4 regions of the Mesorhizobium sp. M1A.F.Ca.IN.022.06.1.1 genome follow, and region 3 is predicted to be linked to each of the others. Evidence: riboswitches for the same ligand, from Rfam matches in the RefSeq annotation. Region 3 holds a riboswitch; each other region holds the start of a gene.
What was found. Region 3 has a riboswitch for cobalamin ahead of EJ078_RS02595 (HoxN/HupN/NixA family nickel/cobalt transporter). Riboswitches for the same ligand answer to the same signal wherever they lie in the genome.

Region 1 (4,204 bases), 1.3 Mb from region 3:
GGATCGTCCTCCCCCACCGGCCTGCCGGTGTTGGGATCGATGATGCCCTTGGGCTTCGGCGCGACGAGGGTGCCTGAACTGTCGTTCAATCCCATTCCAGCGCTCCTTTTTTCCATTCATAGGCAAAGCCGATGGTCAGCACCGCCAGGAACACCATCATCGACCAGAAGCCGAGCATGCCGAGCTTGGAGAAGGACACCGCCCACGGGAACAGGAAGGCGACCTCGAGATCGAAGATGATGAACAGGATCGACACCAGGTAGAAGCGGATGTCGAACTTCATGCGGGCGTCGTCGAATGAGTTGAACCCGCATTCATAGGCGGAAAGCTTTTCCGGATCGGGATTGCGGTAGGCAACCAGGAACGGCGCAACGATCAGCGCCAGGCCGACGACCATCGCCACTGCGATGAAGAGCACGATGGGCAGATACGAACTTAGGAGTGCGCTCATGCGGCGACTTTCCTTCGGCGGCCAGTTCACTTTGATTACAGCAACGGACTCTAAGGCGGAAGCGTGACAGTTTAACCCGCTGAACCGTTTTAGGTGGCCTATGCTGCGACGCGGCGAGGGTTAGCGCAGCGGTTTCGGCGACGCAAGTCAAACCTTCTTCAAAATCCGGCCCTGGACGCCATATCGGAAGAAACTGGTCCGATCCGCTCCTGTTTGATTTCCTTCATGTTTTACTCCACTTTTCTATCCTGACATATCTCCCGCCATTTGCCTGCTAGCATGGCCGGAATCACCGACTGGAAACCCCGGCAAAGGATCAGGGCAAGGTAGCTGGATGAAAGAAAAGATCTCGCTCGCCGCAGCAAGGCGCATTGCGCTCGGCGCGCAGGGTTTTACCGATGCGCGGCCTGCCGGCACGCCCGATCGTCGCCATCTCGCCCGCGTGCTTTCCCGAACTGGCCTGCTGCAGATCGATTCCGTCAGCGCCGTGGTGCGCGCCATATCGCTCTACTCGGCCTACTACCGCGCGCTGTGCGCGCCCACTATATGCCGCTCTACTCGCGCCTCGGCCCCTACCCGCTTGCGCTGCTCGACAACGCGGCCGTCACGCGCAAGCGAACCGTCTTCGAATACTGGCCCATGAGGCTTCCTTCCTGCCCGTCGAGACCTATCCGTTGATGCGCTGGCGCATGCAGCGGGCCGAGAAAGGCGAGGAAATGTATCTCGGCCTCGCCAAATGGGGCCGCGAGCGCAAGGCGATGATCGAGGAGATCTACGGGCAAGTCGCGGAACGCGGGCCGATCGCCGCCTCCGACATCGAAGGCCACAAGGGCAATGGCGGATGGTGGGGCTGGAGCGAGGCCAAGCACGCTTTCGAATGGCTGTTCTGGGCCGGGCGCATCACCACCGCCTACCGGCGAGGATTCGAGCGCTATTACGACCTGCCCGAGCGGGTTCTGCCGCAGGCCATCCTCGACCTGCCGGTGCCCTCGGTCGAGGACGCGCATCGCCAATTGCTGCGCATTTCCGCCCGCGCCCATGGCATCGCAACCTATGGCGATCTGCGTGACTATTTCCGCCTGGCGCCTGGCGATACGAAGGCCAGAATCGAGGAACTGGTCGAGATGGGCGAACTGCTGCCGGTGAAGGTCGAAGGCTGGGACAAGCCCGCCTATCTCCACAAGGACGCCCGCTTTCCGCGCCGGATCGAGGCCCGCGCCCTGCTCGCGCCCTTCGATCCGGTGGTATTCGAACGCACGCGCACCGAGAAGCTCTTCGGCTTCCGCTACCGCATCGAGATCTACACGCCAGCCGAGAAGCGCCAGTACGGCTACTACGTGCTGCCTTTCCTACTCGGCGACCGGATCGTTGCCCGGGTCGATCTGAGAGCTGACCGCCCGGCCGGAGTGCTGCGCGTCCATGCGGCTTTTGCCGAAGCCGGCGCTCCCGCCGAAACGGCCGCACAGCTCTTCGATGAGTTGAAACAGATGCAGGCATGGCTCGGCCTGGAAACCATCGAGGTGATGCCGGGCGGCGACCTTGGGCCGGCGTTGGCCGACATTTCGGTGTCGTAGCCGCGCGTTGACATGCGAGCACCTCTAAGCCTAAATCCGCCGCAGACGGTCTCCTCCCGGCAAGGGGAGGAGCCAAGAGGGAATGCGGTGCGGGAAAACCCAAATCCGCGGCTGTCCCCGCAACTGTGAGCGACGAGCCTCAGCCGAAAACCACTGGGATGTTCCCGGGAAGGCGGCGCAAGGCGACGACCCGCGAGCCAGGAGACCTGCCGTCTGAGACATGAGAATCCGATCGCTCGGCGGGTTTTCCGGGCAAGGAGCCTGGTTTTGGATCGCAACGTCAGTTTTCCGGCTAATACCGCGGACATTTCGTCCGAACCTCGCGACGCGCTATCGGAAGTGACCGTCATCGTCTGCTCCTCCTGCCGCGATGAGACCGGTTCGGACGCGCATCCGCGCGCCGGCGCCCTCCTTGCCGAAGACGCGCGCCGCGCCGCGCCGGACGAGAAAATCCGCATCCGCACCGTCGAGTGTCTCGGCAATTGCAAACGCCGCCTGAGCGCGGCGCTGCTGCGCGACGGCTGCTGGAGCTATGTCTTCGGTGACCTGGAAACGACCAGCGGCGCCGACCTCGTCACCGGCGCAAAGCTCTTTGCCACCTCGACCGACGGCCTCATCCCCTGGCGAGGCCGGCCCGATTCCCTCAAGCGCGGCCTGGTTGCCCGCCTCCCTCCCCTCGACCTGCTGAAGGACTGACATGACCGCATCCCTCTCCCGTGTTCCCTGCACTGTCGTCACCGGCTTTCTCGGCGCCGGCAAGACCACGCTGATCCGCAACCTGCTCGAAAACGCCAAGGGCAAGCGGCTGGCGATCATCGTTAACGAATTCGGCGATGTCGGCATCGACGGCGAGATCCTGAAAGGCTGCGGCATCGACACCTGCCCAGAGGAAAATATCGTCGAGCTCGCCAATGGCTGCATCTGCTGCACCGTCGCCGACGATTTCGTGCCGGCGCTCGACCAGATCCTGTCGCGCACGCCGAAGGTCGACCACATCCTGATCGAAACCTCCGGCCTCGCTTTGCCGAAGCCGCTCGTCCAGGCCTTCCAGTGGCCGACGGTGAAGAGCCGCGTCACGGTCGATGGCGTCATCGCGGTGGTCGACGGTCCGGCGCTGGCCGACGGCCGCGTCGCCTCCGACATGGACGCCCTGCAGGCGCAGCGCGCCGCCGACGATTCCCTCGACCACGATGATCCGGTCGAAGAGGTGTTCGAGGACCAGATCGCCTGCGCCGACCTCATCATCCTGTCGAAGAGCGATCTGATGGACGCGGCGGGCTCAGTCCGCGCCAATGCCGTTATCGGCGAGCACGTGGCGCGCGCGGTCAAGGTCGTGCCGACCGCACAGGGCAAGGTCGACCCGTCGGTGCTGCTCGGTCTTGGCCTCGCCGTCGAGGACGACGTCGAGAACCGCAAGACCCATCACGATGACGAGCTCGACCATGAGCATGACGATTTCGACTCCTTCGTCCTCGATATCCCGTCCATCGCCAGTCCGGATGAGCTGGCAAAGCGCGTCGCTCTCGCCGCCGAGCAGGAAAACGTTCTGCGCGTCAAAGGCTTTGTCGAGGTGGGCGGCAAGCCGATGCGGCTGCTGCTCCAAGCCGTCGGCCCGCGCGTCAATCACTATTACGACCGCGCCTGGACGCCGGACGACGACCGCCGATCGCGGCTCGTCGTCATCGGCCTCAAGGGGCTGAACCGCCCGGCGATCGAGCGTATCCTCGCCGGCTGAGGCAAGACCGAACCGCGATGCACATCCTCACCACGACATCCGCCTCGCTCGACGATCTCGCCGAGCCGATCGACCTCAGGCAGACGCCTGCGGATGTCGTGGCCCTGTCCTTCACCGACAGCGATCTCGCCGGCCTCGCCGCTGCGTGGAAGGCCGACGCCGCGCGGCTGCCGTCGATGCGGCTGGCAGCACTTCGCGATCTCCGCCATCCGATGTCGGTGGACCTCTGGATCGACAGCGTTGCCCGTCACGCCAAGGTGGTCCTCGTCCGCATCCTGGGCGGCTACGACTGGTGGCGCTATGGCTCCGACCAGCTCGCCGCGGTCGCACGCGAGCGCGGCATCAAGCTGGCGCTGCTGCCGGGCGAAAGCCATGACGAGGACCAGCGGCTGATCGAAGCCTCGACCCTGCCGCGCGCCGAACTCGACGCCCTGCTCGGCTATT
Region 2 (4,204 bases), 920 kb from region 3:
CCATGTGACTGGCAAAATCGACGAGCTTGCCATCAAGAACGAGCGTGACCTCATAGACTCCGTCGGCGAACAGGAAGCCCCGATCGAAGACCGAGATACGGGCCTCGCTTTCCGGTAGATAGGATCCACTCACGTAGACTTGGCGCATTGATCGACCTCAAAAATGCAGACCACGCTCACCGCCTTGAGCGAAACTATTGAACTCTTGTCAGGGTGCAGGCCTGGGCAGCTTTAAGCGCAAATAGCGGCGCTGCCATCCTGCACCCCTCGACTGCGAAAACGCTATTCGCCAGACAGCAGACGGCTAAGGTCGGGCACAGCCAGAGAAAATTCGTCGGTTCACTCCACAGCGCTTCGCAGCGCGGCGACAAAGGCATCAAGATCGCGCTTAAGCATGTAAATGTGTGGCGAAACCCGCAAACCCTCGACGTGCTCGACCTTGCGGTATTTCACGTGGACCTGGTGTTTCTCGCGAAGGTCGCGCTCGAGTTCTTGCATGTCGATGCTGTCGATCGAAAACAGACTTATCGCAGCGAGGCTGTCCGTGTCGGTCGGCGTATGGAGCCTGAAACCGGGAATGTCCTGGACGAGACCTACCCAATATCGGGTGAGTTCGCGCAGTCGCGCATGCATCCGTTCCGCGCCGATCGCCTTGTGGAATTGAATTGCGGGCGCGATTCCTGCCTGGACAGCGGAATTGTAGGTGCCGAGATTCCAATGGTCGAACCTGTCTATGTGCACCGCGGGCTGGTCGAAAGGTGCAAGCAATGGCCAGGTGGTATCGATCCGGCGTTCGCTGACGACCAGCATCCCGTTGCCGATAGGAGCACCGAGCCACTTGTGCAGGCTGGTGACAAAAAAATCGCAATCGAGTTCGCGGAAGCTGACCGGCATCTGAGCAAAAGTCTGGGCACCGTCGACGACAGTCATGATGTCGCGCTCCCGCGCGATTTCGCAGAGCCGGTTCACCGGCAGGACACGCCCGTTCCAGTGGTACATGTGGGTCAGCTGCAGGACGCGGGTACGCGGGGTCATCGCCTGAACATAGGATTCGATGATGTCGTCGTCGCTGTCCATGAGGTCGAAGGTGCAGTTTACAACCTCGATGCCCTCGCGCTGTTGCCGCTGCAGCCAGCCCGCACGAACGCTGGGGTAGTCCCAAGGCGAGATCAGCACTTGATCGCCCTTAGTCAGCGGTATTCCGAAGATCGCTGTCGAAAGACCCTCCGACGAATTCCGGTTCAGCGCGATCTCTCCGGGGCTGCAATCGATCAGTTCCGCCAGCTCGCGTTTGATATGAGGAAGTGCTGTGTCGAGCTTGCTCCACATATTGTAGTCGGGATTGCGACTGATGAAGCGGTAGGCGTCAACCGTCGCTTCCTCGACAACAGTCGGTGGGGGACTGACCGCGGCGTTGTTCAAGTTGAGGAATGGTTCTTGCGGCGGGTATTTTGCGCGGATGCGCTCCCATTCCGCTTCGTCCTCATGTTCGGCGGACCGATCTATTGCAAAAAAATTCATGGGAACACGCCGGGTCTCATCTATCGCCCGACAATAAGCGCCGTAGCCCAGCTCAATCTGCCTATTCACATGAGAAGACAGAATTTAATTGCGAACGCCGGTGAATTCGCCAGACGTTGAAGCCCGAGAACGACATCGCTTGGCACAGGGTTAGCCGTGAGGAAGCGAGTGCGGAGATCCGGCCCAATCACGCCAGGAAGAACCGTCACGTTGTCGAGCGATGCGCGAACAATCCCCGGTTTTCTGAGCGGGCAACGACGGTCAGGCATTTCCAATGCGCCATTGCGCAAACGCGAAGCGCGATGGCGCGTTGCGGTTGGGGCGGGTCTATGGAACGCCGAGCGGTTCTAAGGCTTTAATCGTTCTCCGAGACGAGCGATCGCCGATTTGAGCGGCGCCTCGCCGGCGCCGCAAAAGGTCTCGCTCATCACCAGCTCGGGCAGCGGCAGGCGCTTGCCCCAGCCATGCGCTTCGAGGTCGGGCCTTGGAGCGAATTCCGAGACGCGGCCGACGCAGAGATAGGCGATCGGCGTGACGTGCTCGGGGATCGACAGCAGTCGCTTCAGCGCTTCGGGCTCGATGATGCTCACCCAGCCGACCCCGACGCCTTCCGCCCGCGCCGCGAGCCAGAAATTCTGCACCGCGCAGACGGTGCTGTAGAGGTCCATCTCCGGATTGTGCCAGCGCCCGAGCGGCGAGTTCTTCGAGCGCTGGCGGTCGCAGGTGATGCACAGGTTGAGCGCGCTTTCGCAGATGCCCTCGAGCTTCAGCTTGCGGTAGAGCGCCTGCCGGTCCGCCTCGATCGCCGGCAGTTCCTGTTCGCGCGCGGCCAAAAACAGGTCGCGCACCTGCCGCCGCCTTGTGGCGTCCCGGATGATGATGAAGTTCCAGGGCTGCATGTAGCCGACCGACGGCGCGTGGTGTGCCGCGGTGAGCAGCCGCGCCAAAACGCTGTCGTCGAGATCGTCGGCAAGGAAATGGCTGCGCACGTCGCGCCGGGTGAACATGGCCCGGTAGACGGCGTCGCGCGCCAATTGGTCAAAGTCATCGCCGCCGGCGGCGGCTGTTCGTGCCTGCATCGCTTGTCCCCTTGCGATAAGCAGTCCTCCGCCTGACCATGCGGATGACCATGTCTGCCGGGCCGGTCTTCTGGCTCGGGATCGACCCGCATCCGGCGCCTTCCCGTCTGGGACAGTGGCGTTTGCCGGCGCGGTCCCCCTCACAGCGTTGGGCACGCCACGGATTTCAACCGTGTTCCCGATTCTCCCGCGTTGCGGGCACCAGGCAGCGACGCGACCTTATCGCGAAGCCGAAGCCGGGCCAATGCCGCCAGCGACACGATTGGGCGCGATTTCCCCAATCATTCGGCGCTGAAACATGGCTATCCGTGCGACAGGTGCCTAGATTAGGCGCCATGACCACTCGTCTTTACACTCATCCGGTATTCCTGGAACACCTCACGCCGCCCGGCCACCCCGAGCGGCCCGACCGTTTGCGCGCCATCGAGCGCGTGCTCGACGACGAGGCTTTTTCGGCCCTCGACCGCGTCGAGGCGCCGGAAGGCGACGAGGCGACTATCCTTTACGCGCATCCGGAGGATTTCGTCGGCCGTGTCCGCGCTGCGATTCCCGAGACGGGGATCGTCTCGATCGATGCCGACACCAGCGCCAGCCCGAAAAGCTGGCAGGCCGCGGTGACGGCGATCGGCGCGGCGAACGCCGCCGTCGACGATGTGTTCGAGGGCCGTGCCGCCAATGTCTTCGTTGCCGCGCGTCCGCCCGGCCATCACGCCGAAAAAGCGACCGCGATGGGCTTTTGCCTGTTCAACACCGCGGCGATCGCCGCCCGTTATGCGCAGGAGAAGCATCTGGCCGAGCGCGTCGCCATCGTCGATTGGGATGTGCATCACGGCAACGGCACGCAGGACATTTTCTGGGACGATCCGTCGGTGCTCTATTGCTCGACCCACCAGATGCCGCTTTATCCGGGCACCGGTGCCAAGAGCGAGACCGGCGCCGGCAACATCGTCAACGCGCCGCTTGCGCCGAGCACCGGCAGCGACACGTTCCGCGACGCCTTCCTGTCGCGCGTGCTGCCGTCGATCGACGCCTTCCAGCCGGATCTGATCATCATTTCCGCCGGTTTCGATGCGCACCATCGCGATCCGCTGGCCGCGATCAACCTGACCGAGGATGATTTCGACTGGGCGACCGGCCAGCTGATGGAGCGCGCCGGGCGCCACAGCGGCAACCGGCTCGTCAGCCTGCTGGAGGGCGGTTACGATCTGCAAGGATTGGCATTTTCGGTCGCCGCCCATGTCGGGCGGCTGATGAAGGGATGAATGATGGCTGATGAAGCTAACCAAGACGTCAAGGCGATGAGCTTCGAACAGGCGCTCGACGCGCTGGAGAAGATCGTCGATGATCTGGAGCGCGGCGACGTTCCGCTCGACCAGTCGATCAAGATCTACGAGCGCGGCGAGGCGCTGAAGGCTCATTGCGACCGCTTGCTCAAGGCCGCCGAGGACAAGGTCGAGAAGATCAGGCTCTCGCGCGACGGCAAGCCGGTTGGAACGGAGCCGCTCGACGCCGAGTGAGGTGTATTGATATTCAGGTGAGGCCGCCTGCAAACGCGGCTTTCTGCGGTTCCGGTGCTCACGTCCTTCAAGTACGCTCCGGTCCGG
Region 3 (4,204 bases):
CTGGGCAGCACCAGCACAGGCGTGTCGACAAGCGTGGGCGGCGCCGCCGCGGGCGACGATCCTTCCGCCGTCAGCGGATCGGCTGCCTCTGCGCAGAACCCGGCCGCGGTGCCGACAGCCCCTGCTTTGGCCAAAAGCGCGACGCAGACCATTGTGCTGCCTCCAGTGCTGAGGCCCTCCAGATCCGCCGGCGGCGACCTCCGGCGGGTCACCAAAGGCTATCGCATCGCGCCGCTGTCACCTCCGAAGGCGATACCCGGCACGCCGGCCGCCGTAGTGCGCGCCTGTCGCGCCGCGATCGCGGCGGCCGCCAAGCCCCTCGGCGCCGTGCGTGTTTACACGGTCAGCGCCGGCCCCTTGCGTCAACGCCGAAGCGGGCTCAACGCGCCGATCGAGGTGCGCATAGACTATGACGGGCGAGGCGGCATCGAAGTGAGGCAGGCGAAAGTCGGCTGTCGCCTAAATGCGAAGGGCGCGGTCACCGCGGTGATTTAGGGCAAAGGCAGAACGGCCGTTGCCATCCTTCCTGCCGGTTGCAACCTCGGCGGTTTGGCAATTCCTCGCCCCCACAAGGTGGACGGGAGAGGTGGCTCGGCGCAGCCGAGACGGAGCGGGGGAGCGCCATATCCGATAACCCTGCCGACCGTAGGCGCGGACCTCGGCCGGCTGCAGACAAGGCGCCCGCGCTTCGGCTAGAGTTCCGCCGGGCGCAAAAAAATCATCGAAGGGGAGCATCGCGATGAACGAAGTCAGGCCGATCGCCGAGATCGCGAGCTATCACGCCCATATCTACTACGGCGGGGAGGCCGAGCGGCAGCACGCCGAATGGCTTCGCGATCGCATCGCAGAGCGTTTCCGCGTGCGCCTGGGCAATTGGCGCGACGAGCCGGTCGGCCCGCACCAGCAAGCCATGTACCAGGTCTCCTTCGCCACCGAGATCTTTGCCACGCTGGTTCCCTGGCTGATGCTGAACCATGGCGGCCTGAGCATCCTCATCCATCCCAACACCACCAACCCCAAGCGCGACCACCTTATCGACCCGATTTGGATCGGCCAGGCGCTGCCGGTGAAGGGCGACGTGCTTGGCGAAGAGGACGAGGCGGAAGAGGCGCTGGAGGTGAATACCGAGCCGACGCTGGGGGTGTGAGGGGGGCGCGGCGATCTCGTCACGATGGCGTGAGAGGCGGCTGGCCGGCGGAGTTGTCGATTGACTGACCAATCGCGGTGTGGCGAATTCGCGCTGATGGTTCCCTTCGGGGATCAAAAGGGAACGCGGTGCGGAGAAATCCAAAGCCGTGGCTGCCCCCGCAACTGTAAGCGGCATGCCGGTTTCACGATGCCACTGGCTGCATGGGCCGGGAAGGCGAAAGCGGCGGGAATCCGCGAGCCAGGAGACCTGCCATCATGGACGTCAAAGCAGAACATCGGACGGGGTGATCCGGTGTGCGCGCCTGGCCGGAGGGCGGGGCGAGTTCCCTGCGATGACAGGCAACGTCAAAGGCAGAACCATGCTGACCCAACTATCGAAAATGCTGAACAAAACCGCGCCGGACCTGAAGGCCAGGCTGATTACAATCTACGGGGCGCTCGCCATTCTCAACGTCGGGGCGTGGCTGTGGGCTTTCGTCGCCTTCCACGACAAGCCGACATTGCTTGGCGTCGCTCTCGTCATTTATGGCCTCGGCTTGCGCCATGCCGTCGATGCCGACCACATAGCGGCCATCGACAATGTCACGCGCAAGCTGATGCAGAACGGCAAACGGCCGGTCTCCGTCGGCTTCTTTTTCGCACTCGGCCATTCGACGATCGTCGTCATCGTCGCTGCGGCTATCGCGGCGGCAACGTCCCTGCTCGGCCGCTTCCAGAGCTTTCAGGAGATTGGCGGCACGATCAGTACCGGCGTTTCCGCACTCTTCCTGCTCGCCATCGCGGCGATGAACATCGTCATCTTGTTCTCGATCTACAGAAGCTATCGGCGGGTGCGGGCCGGTGAGGCGTTTGTCGAGGAGGACCTGGACCTGCTGCTCAACAATCGCGGCTTCCTGGCCCGCGTCTTCCGCCCGATGTTCCGGCTGGTGTCGCAGAGCTGGCACATGTTCCCACTTGGTTTCCTCTTCGGCCTTGGCTTCGACACCGCGACCGAAGTCGCCATGTTCGGCGTGTCCGCGGCACAAGCGGCCAAGGGCGTGCCGTTCGAAGCCATTCTGGTCTTCCCGGTGCTTTTCGCGGCCGGTATGTCACTGGTCGACACGACCGATGGTGTGATGATGCTCGGCGCCTATGAGTGGGCCTTCGTCAAGCCGATCCGCAAACTGTACTACAACATGACGATCACCCTGGTGTCGGTCCTTGTCGCAGTACTGATCGGCGGCATCGAGGCGCTCGGCCTGATCGGTGACAAGCTCGGTCTGTCGGGCGGCTTCTGGAACGGCGTCGGCACGCTCAACGACAATTTCAACAATCTGGGCTTCGCCATTATCGGCATCTTCATCGCCGCCTGGGCGATCTCCTACCTCGTCTACAAGGCCAAGGGGCTGGATGATGTGGAGAGCGCATCCGCAGCAAAGAATTCATAAACCGCCGGCTGCGGCTGGCTGCAGCAGACCAGCCGCATCTCTCTGCCATCAGACGCCGGCGGGCTGCCAGCCTGCCTCCTTGAATGCCTCGGCATCGGGAAGCCGATGACGGCAAAGGTCGATCGCCGCCCCGTCAGCGGTGCTCGCCTTGACATTTTTGTTCCTATTTTGTTCACTGTTGGCCAGACAGCAACAGGAGATAGCCGGCCCGTGCGCACGCGCTTCAAAGGCATGCTGAGGACCCGTAGCCCAAGCCTTTGGAAGTGTGACGGAATTCTGCGCTTGGATAAGCCAGGGGTTAAGGCCTGGGATAAGTCCCATAATCCATAAGCCAGTATCCAGTCCAAATATCCAGAGTCCAGAACAGAAAAGCTGGCGCTTTTCTGTTCTAAAAAAGCGGGGAAGGGGAAAGCAAAAATGGGAGCAGCGCAAGCCATTCGGCGTACGGCGCTACGGCGAGGGCTCGGCGGCGCCAGCGAGCTTCCGACGTGGCGGCGAGCCGCCCTGTTCGGTCTCCCAGGATGCAACCGGCCTCACGTCAGCCCGGCGATCTGCTCATCGGGGTCGAGCTCCGCCCCGCCGGCGACGACCACGTTGGCGAGCGGCGCCGAGAGCGTCCAGCGAACGAGGCCGGGCAGCCGTTCCATGGAGGCGCTGCCGGAGAGGCTGGTGGGGACGACGCGCTGGAGAACGACGCTGCCGAAGCCTTTGTGCGGCTCGGCATCGGCGGCCGCGGCAGGTTCGGAAAAATGTTCCTCCCAGACCAGCTCGAAATCGCTGCCTTCGGGGGCCGGGGCTACCCGCCAGTCCATTCGCACGGTTCCGGCGTCGCCGGCCAGGGCGCCGTATTTCGTCGCGTTGGTGCCCAGCTCATGCAGCGCCATGCCGATGTTCTGCACCGCGTTCAGCCGCAACGTCACGTCCGGCCCGCAAGGCGAGATTCGCTCTTCGTGTCCGAACGGCCGCAGATGTTCCCGCACAAGGTCGGCCATGCCTGCGCCGCGCCAGTCGTTCAGCACCAAAAGGTCGTGCGAGCGCGACAGCGCCATGATGCGTTCGCGGATCTGGTGTTCGAACGCGCGCGGGTCGGTCGCGCGCTTGCTCGTCTCGCGGATCATGGAAAGGATCACGGCGTACTGGTTTTTGACGCGGTGGTTCACCTCGCGCATCAGAAGCTGGATCTGCTGTTCGCTCGCCCGTTTTTCGGTGATGTCGGCCGCCATGCCGAACCATTCCAGGATGCTGCCAGTGTCATCGACGATCGGGATTGCCCGTGAGGTGGTCCAGCCGGCGGACCCGTCGGCGCGCCGCACCCTGTGCTCGAGCTCGAACACGCCGCGCTCCATGATGGCGCGCTCGATCGCCGCCTGGATGCTCGCCTGGTCTTCCGGGAACAGGTATTCGTCGCGCCAGCGGATCGCCGGCCCCTGGGCGCTCGACAGGAAGCCGCGGCCGTCCAGCTCATGCATTTCCTGCCAGTCCGGGCTCATCCGGTAAACCACGTCGGAGCTGGCATTGACCAGCGCGCGAAACCGCTGCTCGCTTTCGCGCACCTTTGCTGCCGCCAGCACCCGGGCCGTGGTCTCCGAAACGATGCAGAGCACGGCTTCGACCGTGCCGTCCTGCGC
Region 4 (4,204 bases), 1.3 Mb from region 3:
CTCTTCGTGGCCGGCGGCGTCGGCGCCGCCGCGCCGCTGCTCACCGCCGCCTTCCTGCTCGGCGGCGCCTTGTTCACCATTGCGCTCGACGCGCTGGGCTCGACAGCCTTCATGCGCTCAGTGCGTTCCTATGAACGAGCGCAGATGGCGGCTGTCTACCGAACCTATCTCGATTTCTCCGAGCTGACGCCGCCGCTGGTCTATTCGGTGGTGCTCTCCTTCTTCGGTCTCGGCTCGGTGTTCGTCACGCTCGGCCTGTTGGCCGCCTTCTGTGGCTTCTTCACCTGGCGCTATCTGCCGAAGTCGTTTTGACCGGCTGCAACGCGGCATGGCGCCCACGCACCCACTCGTGGAAGCGGCGCAAATCGTACTCCTCGGGCATCAGCACGCCGGCCTGGTGGCGGATCGAGTGCATGCCCTTCTGGTTGATCTCGCAGATCGCGGCGTCCTCCTCCAGCACCTGCGCGCCGAAGGCGACGATGTTGTCGATATCGGTTTGTGCCAGGGCATCGGGCGCGAACAGCCATTCGGCGGTGAGTTCCGTCTGCTCCGGCCCGAGCGGGGCGAGACGCACCGTGCGGACATAGTCGACATGGCCGACGACGAACATCGAGGGCAGCGAGGTAGCGTAGGTCTGGCCGGCGGCTCGCTCGGCCGGCGTCAGCCCGGCAAAGACCGGCCCATGGACGCGTCCGTCGCGCGACCAGGTCTCGGCGCCGGCGCGTAGGCCGCCGGAAAACTCCGGAGCATCATTATCCGCATAGCGCGCCCATTCCGGATCGTCATGCCTCGCCATCAGGCCGCGCCCATAGATCGGCACCAGCCGCGACAGGTCCTTGTGCACGCCCGGGCAATGCAGGCATTCGTTGAAGTTCTCCCAGAAGATTTTCCAGTTGCAGTTCATCACCTTGGTGAGCCGGTGCCCGGGGACGAGCGTCTCCAGCGGCCAGTTCGAAAGATCGCGGGAGGCGGAGTCGAAGGAGGCTTCCCCCGAGCCATCGGGATCCTCTGCGAGATTGATGAAGACGAAGCCGCGCCACACTGACAGCGCCACCCGGTAGAGCGGATAATTTTCCTTGTCGAAGCCTTCGGGCAGCGATTTCGATGGGACACGGACGAGATCGCCGCGCAGCGAATAGGACCAGGCGTGGTAGGGGCAGGTGAGCAGCCTTGCCTTCAGCCGCCCTTCGCTTTCCAGGCAGAGCTGCGAGCCGCGATGCCGGCAGGTGTTGTGGAAGGCGCGCAAGCTCCCGGCCTCGTCGCGCAGCACGACGACCTCCTGCGAGCCGATACGCGCGGTTCGAAAGGCAAGAGGTTCCGCGAGATCGGCTTCGCGGCAAACCATGAGCCAGCTCCGATACCAGATCGCTTCGAGATCGAGCCGGTAAGCGTCGGCTTCCCGATAGGCGCTTGCAGGCAACGTCGGCTCGAGGCTGGTGAGGCCATTGTAGCGGCTGTGTTCGCTAGGATTTGGCTGCATGAGCGGCTCCCCTTGGCTGATGACAGCCGACACCCGGGCAGGACCGTTGTCAATTGCGCGGCCATTGTCGCTTCCGGGTGCTGCCCTTAAGGTCACTTCGTAATCGCCTGCGGTTTCGCCGGCTGCCCAGGATTGCAAAGTATGCCTGCAAGAACGATGTCGCTGACCGTGGAACTGGTCGCCCGCTGTTTTCGCGCGGTCGATGACCCGGGGCCCGACCCGGATGCCGAGCATCTCGTGGACAGCGACTATGAAGCCATGCTGGATGCATTCGAGGCCGAGCTACCTGCAACCGAGCCTCTCTGGCTGTTCGGCTACGGCTCGCTGATCTGGAAACCGGAAATCGAGCATTTTGAGGAGCGCGTCGCCGTGGCTCGCGGCTGGCATCGCTCCTTCTGCATGAAGATGACGCGCTGGCGCGGCACCAAGCAAAGCCCCGGCCTGATGATGGCGCTGGATCGTGGCGGCCAATGCAAGGGCGTTGCTTTCCGCCTGAACGGTGGTGACCGCCGGCAGGCGCTGGACAGGCTTTTTCGCCGCGAGATGACGCTGAAGCCGACCAGCTACCGGCCGCGCCTGCTGCAACTCGCAACCGACAAGGGGCCGTTGAGAGCGCTTGCCTTCGTCATCAATCGCAAAGGCACGACCTATGCCGGCCCACTCAACGAAGACGAGGTGGTCGAAAGGCTGGCGACCTCGTGCGGCCACTGGGGTTCAGGCGCCGACTATCTCTACAACACGGTGAAGAACCTCGAACAGCGCGGTATTCACGACCGCCATTTGTGGCGATTGCAGAAGCTCGTCGCCGAGCGGATCGCCGGATCTTAGTCCGAAACCGGTGCCGCAATCACGCTGCGGCGTGACGGAATTTGGTTTGCCGGTCGCGACGATTCTGCCTATAGTCGCTGGCGTCGTCGGTTCCGTTTTTGGAGCCAAGAGGGAATGCGGTGAGGGTGGAGTCTTTGCCCTAAGCCGTGGCTGCCCCCGCAACTGTGTGCGGTAGTCCTCTCCATAGACCACTGAGGTTTGTCCTCGGGAAGGTGGGGAAGGGTGCGAATCCGCGAGCCAGGAGACCTGCCGGCGACAGGAAAGTTGACTTCGATGCCCTCGGGTGGAGGGCGAAAGGACAAGACATGAATACCGCTTCCGTCGCCCTCGGCGCCTCCGTCTCCTCGCAGTCGCGCATCATGCAGCTGGCTCTCGCCGCGCTGCTCGGCATTTTCGTCGTCGGTTTCGTCGGCTTCTCGCACATCGATGCGATCCACAACGCTGCCCACGACTATCGTCACTCGATGGCTTTTCCCTGCCACTGACGAAGGCCCGATATCATGAATCTGTTTCGCAACGTCGTGTTCGTCGCGGCGATCGCAGGGCTCGTGGCGGGCATCGCGCTTGCCTGCATGCAGGCCTATGCGACAGTGCCGCTGATCCTCAAAGCGGAAGTCTATGAAAAGGCGGGCGGCGGTCATCACCACGACCATGCCGCCAACACTGGAACTGGCACTGCCATGAGCTCGGCCGAACCGGCGGGCAATGCGATGAGCAGCGCCGCTCCTGCGTCGACGGAAGCGGCGGCTCCGACCGAGGACGAGGGCTGGGCTCCGGCCGACGGCTTCGAGCGCTTCGCCTTCAACGTTGTCGCAAACATCGTCACCGGCATCGGCTTCGCACTGATCCTGGTCGCGGTGTCGGAATTCGCCGGTGGCATCGGCAGCTGGCGCCAGGGCGTGTTCTGGGGCCTTGCCGGTTTTGCGGTTTTCACGCTCGCGCCCGGCCTCGGCCTGCCGCCGGAACTGCCGGCCATGCCGGCGGCGGAACTTCTGCCGCGCCAGATCTGGTGGATTTCGACGGTGGCCGCAACCGCGGTCGGCCTTGGATTGATCGCCTTTCGCAAGTCGCTGCCCTTGGCAATTCTGGCGGTCGTGCTGATCGTCGCTCCGCACGTAGTCGGCGCGCCGCAGCCCGTCAGCTTCGAGACGGCGATTCCCGAGGGGCTGCACCATCAGTTCGTGGTGGCGGTGACCCTCACCGATCTGGTCTTCTGGCTGGTGCTCGGTGCGGCCGTCGGTGTGGTGCGCGGGCGCATCACCGGTACATCGACCAGCCTGCGCGACAGCTTTGCCTGATCGCGCGGACGGCCATCTGACCTTCATCATCGGCGGTGCGCGCTCCGGCAAGAGCGCGCATGCCGAGTGCCTGGTGGCGGCAAGCCCGTCGCCTTGGGCCTATATCGCCACCGCGCAGGCCTATGACGAGGAGATGCGCGAGCGCATCGCGCTGCATCGCTCGCGCCGCGGCAAAGGCTGGGTCACCGTCGATGCGCCGCTCGACCTGGTCGGCGCGCTCGACGCCTTGCCCGATCACCAGCCGGTGCTTATCGATTGCCTGACATTGTGGCTGAGCAATCATATGCTGGCGGACCACGATATCGAGGCCGAGTGCCGGCGGCTCTCGGATGTGCTTTCGCAGCCGCGCGGACCGTGGTTTGTGGTGTCTAACGAAGTCGGGCTCGGCATCGTGCCGGACAATGCGCTGGCGCGCCGGTTCCGCGACGCCGCCGGGCGGCTCAATCAGCAGGTCGCGGCTGTCGCCGACAGCGTGCTGATGATGGTGGCGGGGCTGCCGCTCAAGGTGAAGTGACATGGGCGAGATCAAAGACACGATCATCGACGACAAGGATGCCGAACGCCATCGAGCCAAGATGGCCAAGCGCAAGGCGGTGCA

Region 1: linked by a shared signal. The riboswitch ahead of EJ078_RS26135 (DUF1636 family protein) and the one ahead of EJ078_RS02595 (HoxN/HupN/NixA family nickel/cobalt transporter) in region 3 are both predicted to bind cobalamin.
Region 2: linked by a shared signal. The riboswitch ahead of bluB (5,6-dimethylbenzimidazole synthase) and the one ahead of EJ078_RS02595 (HoxN/HupN/NixA family nickel/cobalt transporter) in region 3 are both predicted to bind cobalamin.
Region 4: linked by a shared signal. The riboswitch ahead of EJ078_RS26340 (CbtB domain-containing protein) and the one ahead of EJ078_RS02595 (HoxN/HupN/NixA family nickel/cobalt transporter) in region 3 are both predicted to bind cobalamin.

What each region holds. Positions count from the first base shown of each region.
Region 1 covers NZ_CP034455.1:5,498,902-5,503,105, reverse strand. The annotation lists gene EJ078_RS26150 (NADH-quinone oxidoreductase subunit B) at 1-95, opposite strand, end outside; gene EJ078_RS26145 (NADH-quinone oxidoreductase subunit A) at 86-451, opposite strand; partial or broken gene EJ078_RS26140 (winged helix-turn-helix domain-containing protein) at 786-2,025, shown strand; cobalamin riboswitch at 2,055-2,254, shown strand; gene EJ078_RS26135 (DUF1636 family protein) at 2,293-2,721, shown strand; gene cobW (cobalamin biosynthesis protein CobW) at 2,723-3,760, shown strand; partial or broken gene cobN (cobaltochelatase subunit CobN) at 3,778-4,204, shown strand, end outside.
Region 2 covers NZ_CP034455.1:1,445,330-1,449,533, reverse strand. The annotation lists gene EJ078_RS07205 (D-amino-acid transaminase) at 1-148, opposite strand, end outside; gene EJ078_RS07200 (aminotransferase class V-fold PLP-dependent enzyme) at 340-1,521, opposite strand; gene bluB (5,6-dimethylbenzimidazole synthase) at 1,869-2,600, opposite strand; cobalamin riboswitch at 2,643-2,821, opposite strand; gene EJ078_RS07190 (histone deacetylase family protein) at 2,936-3,862, shown strand; gene EJ078_RS07185 (exodeoxyribonuclease VII small subunit) at 3,866-4,117, shown strand.
Region 3 covers NZ_CP034455.1:527,292-531,495, reverse strand. The annotation lists gene EJ078_RS02605 (hypothetical protein) at 1-495, shown strand, start outside; gene EJ078_RS02600 (DOPA 4,5-dioxygenase family protein) at 740-1,147, shown strand; cobalamin riboswitch at 1,228-1,419, shown strand; gene EJ078_RS02595 (HoxN/HupN/NixA family nickel/cobalt transporter) at 1,530-2,576, shown strand; gene EJ078_RS02590 (HWE histidine kinase domain-containing protein) at 3,110-4,204, opposite strand, start outside.
Region 4 covers NZ_CP034455.1:5,542,714-5,546,917, forward strand. The annotation lists gene EJ078_RS26325 (MFS transporter) at 1-312, shown strand, start outside; gene EJ078_RS26330 (aromatic ring-hydroxylating dioxygenase subunit alpha) at 281-1,480, opposite strand; gene EJ078_RS26335 (gamma-glutamylcyclotransferase) at 1,622-2,308, shown strand; cobalamin riboswitch at 2,379-2,577, shown strand; gene EJ078_RS26340 (CbtB domain-containing protein) at 2,614-2,793, shown strand; gene EJ078_RS26345 (CbtA family protein) at 2,809-3,606, shown strand; gene cobU (bifunctional adenosylcobinamide kinase/adenosylcobinamide-phosphate guanylyltransferase) at 3,599-4,120, shown strand; gene cobO (cob(I)yrinic acid a,c-diamide adenosyltransferase) at 4,122-4,204, shown strand, end outside.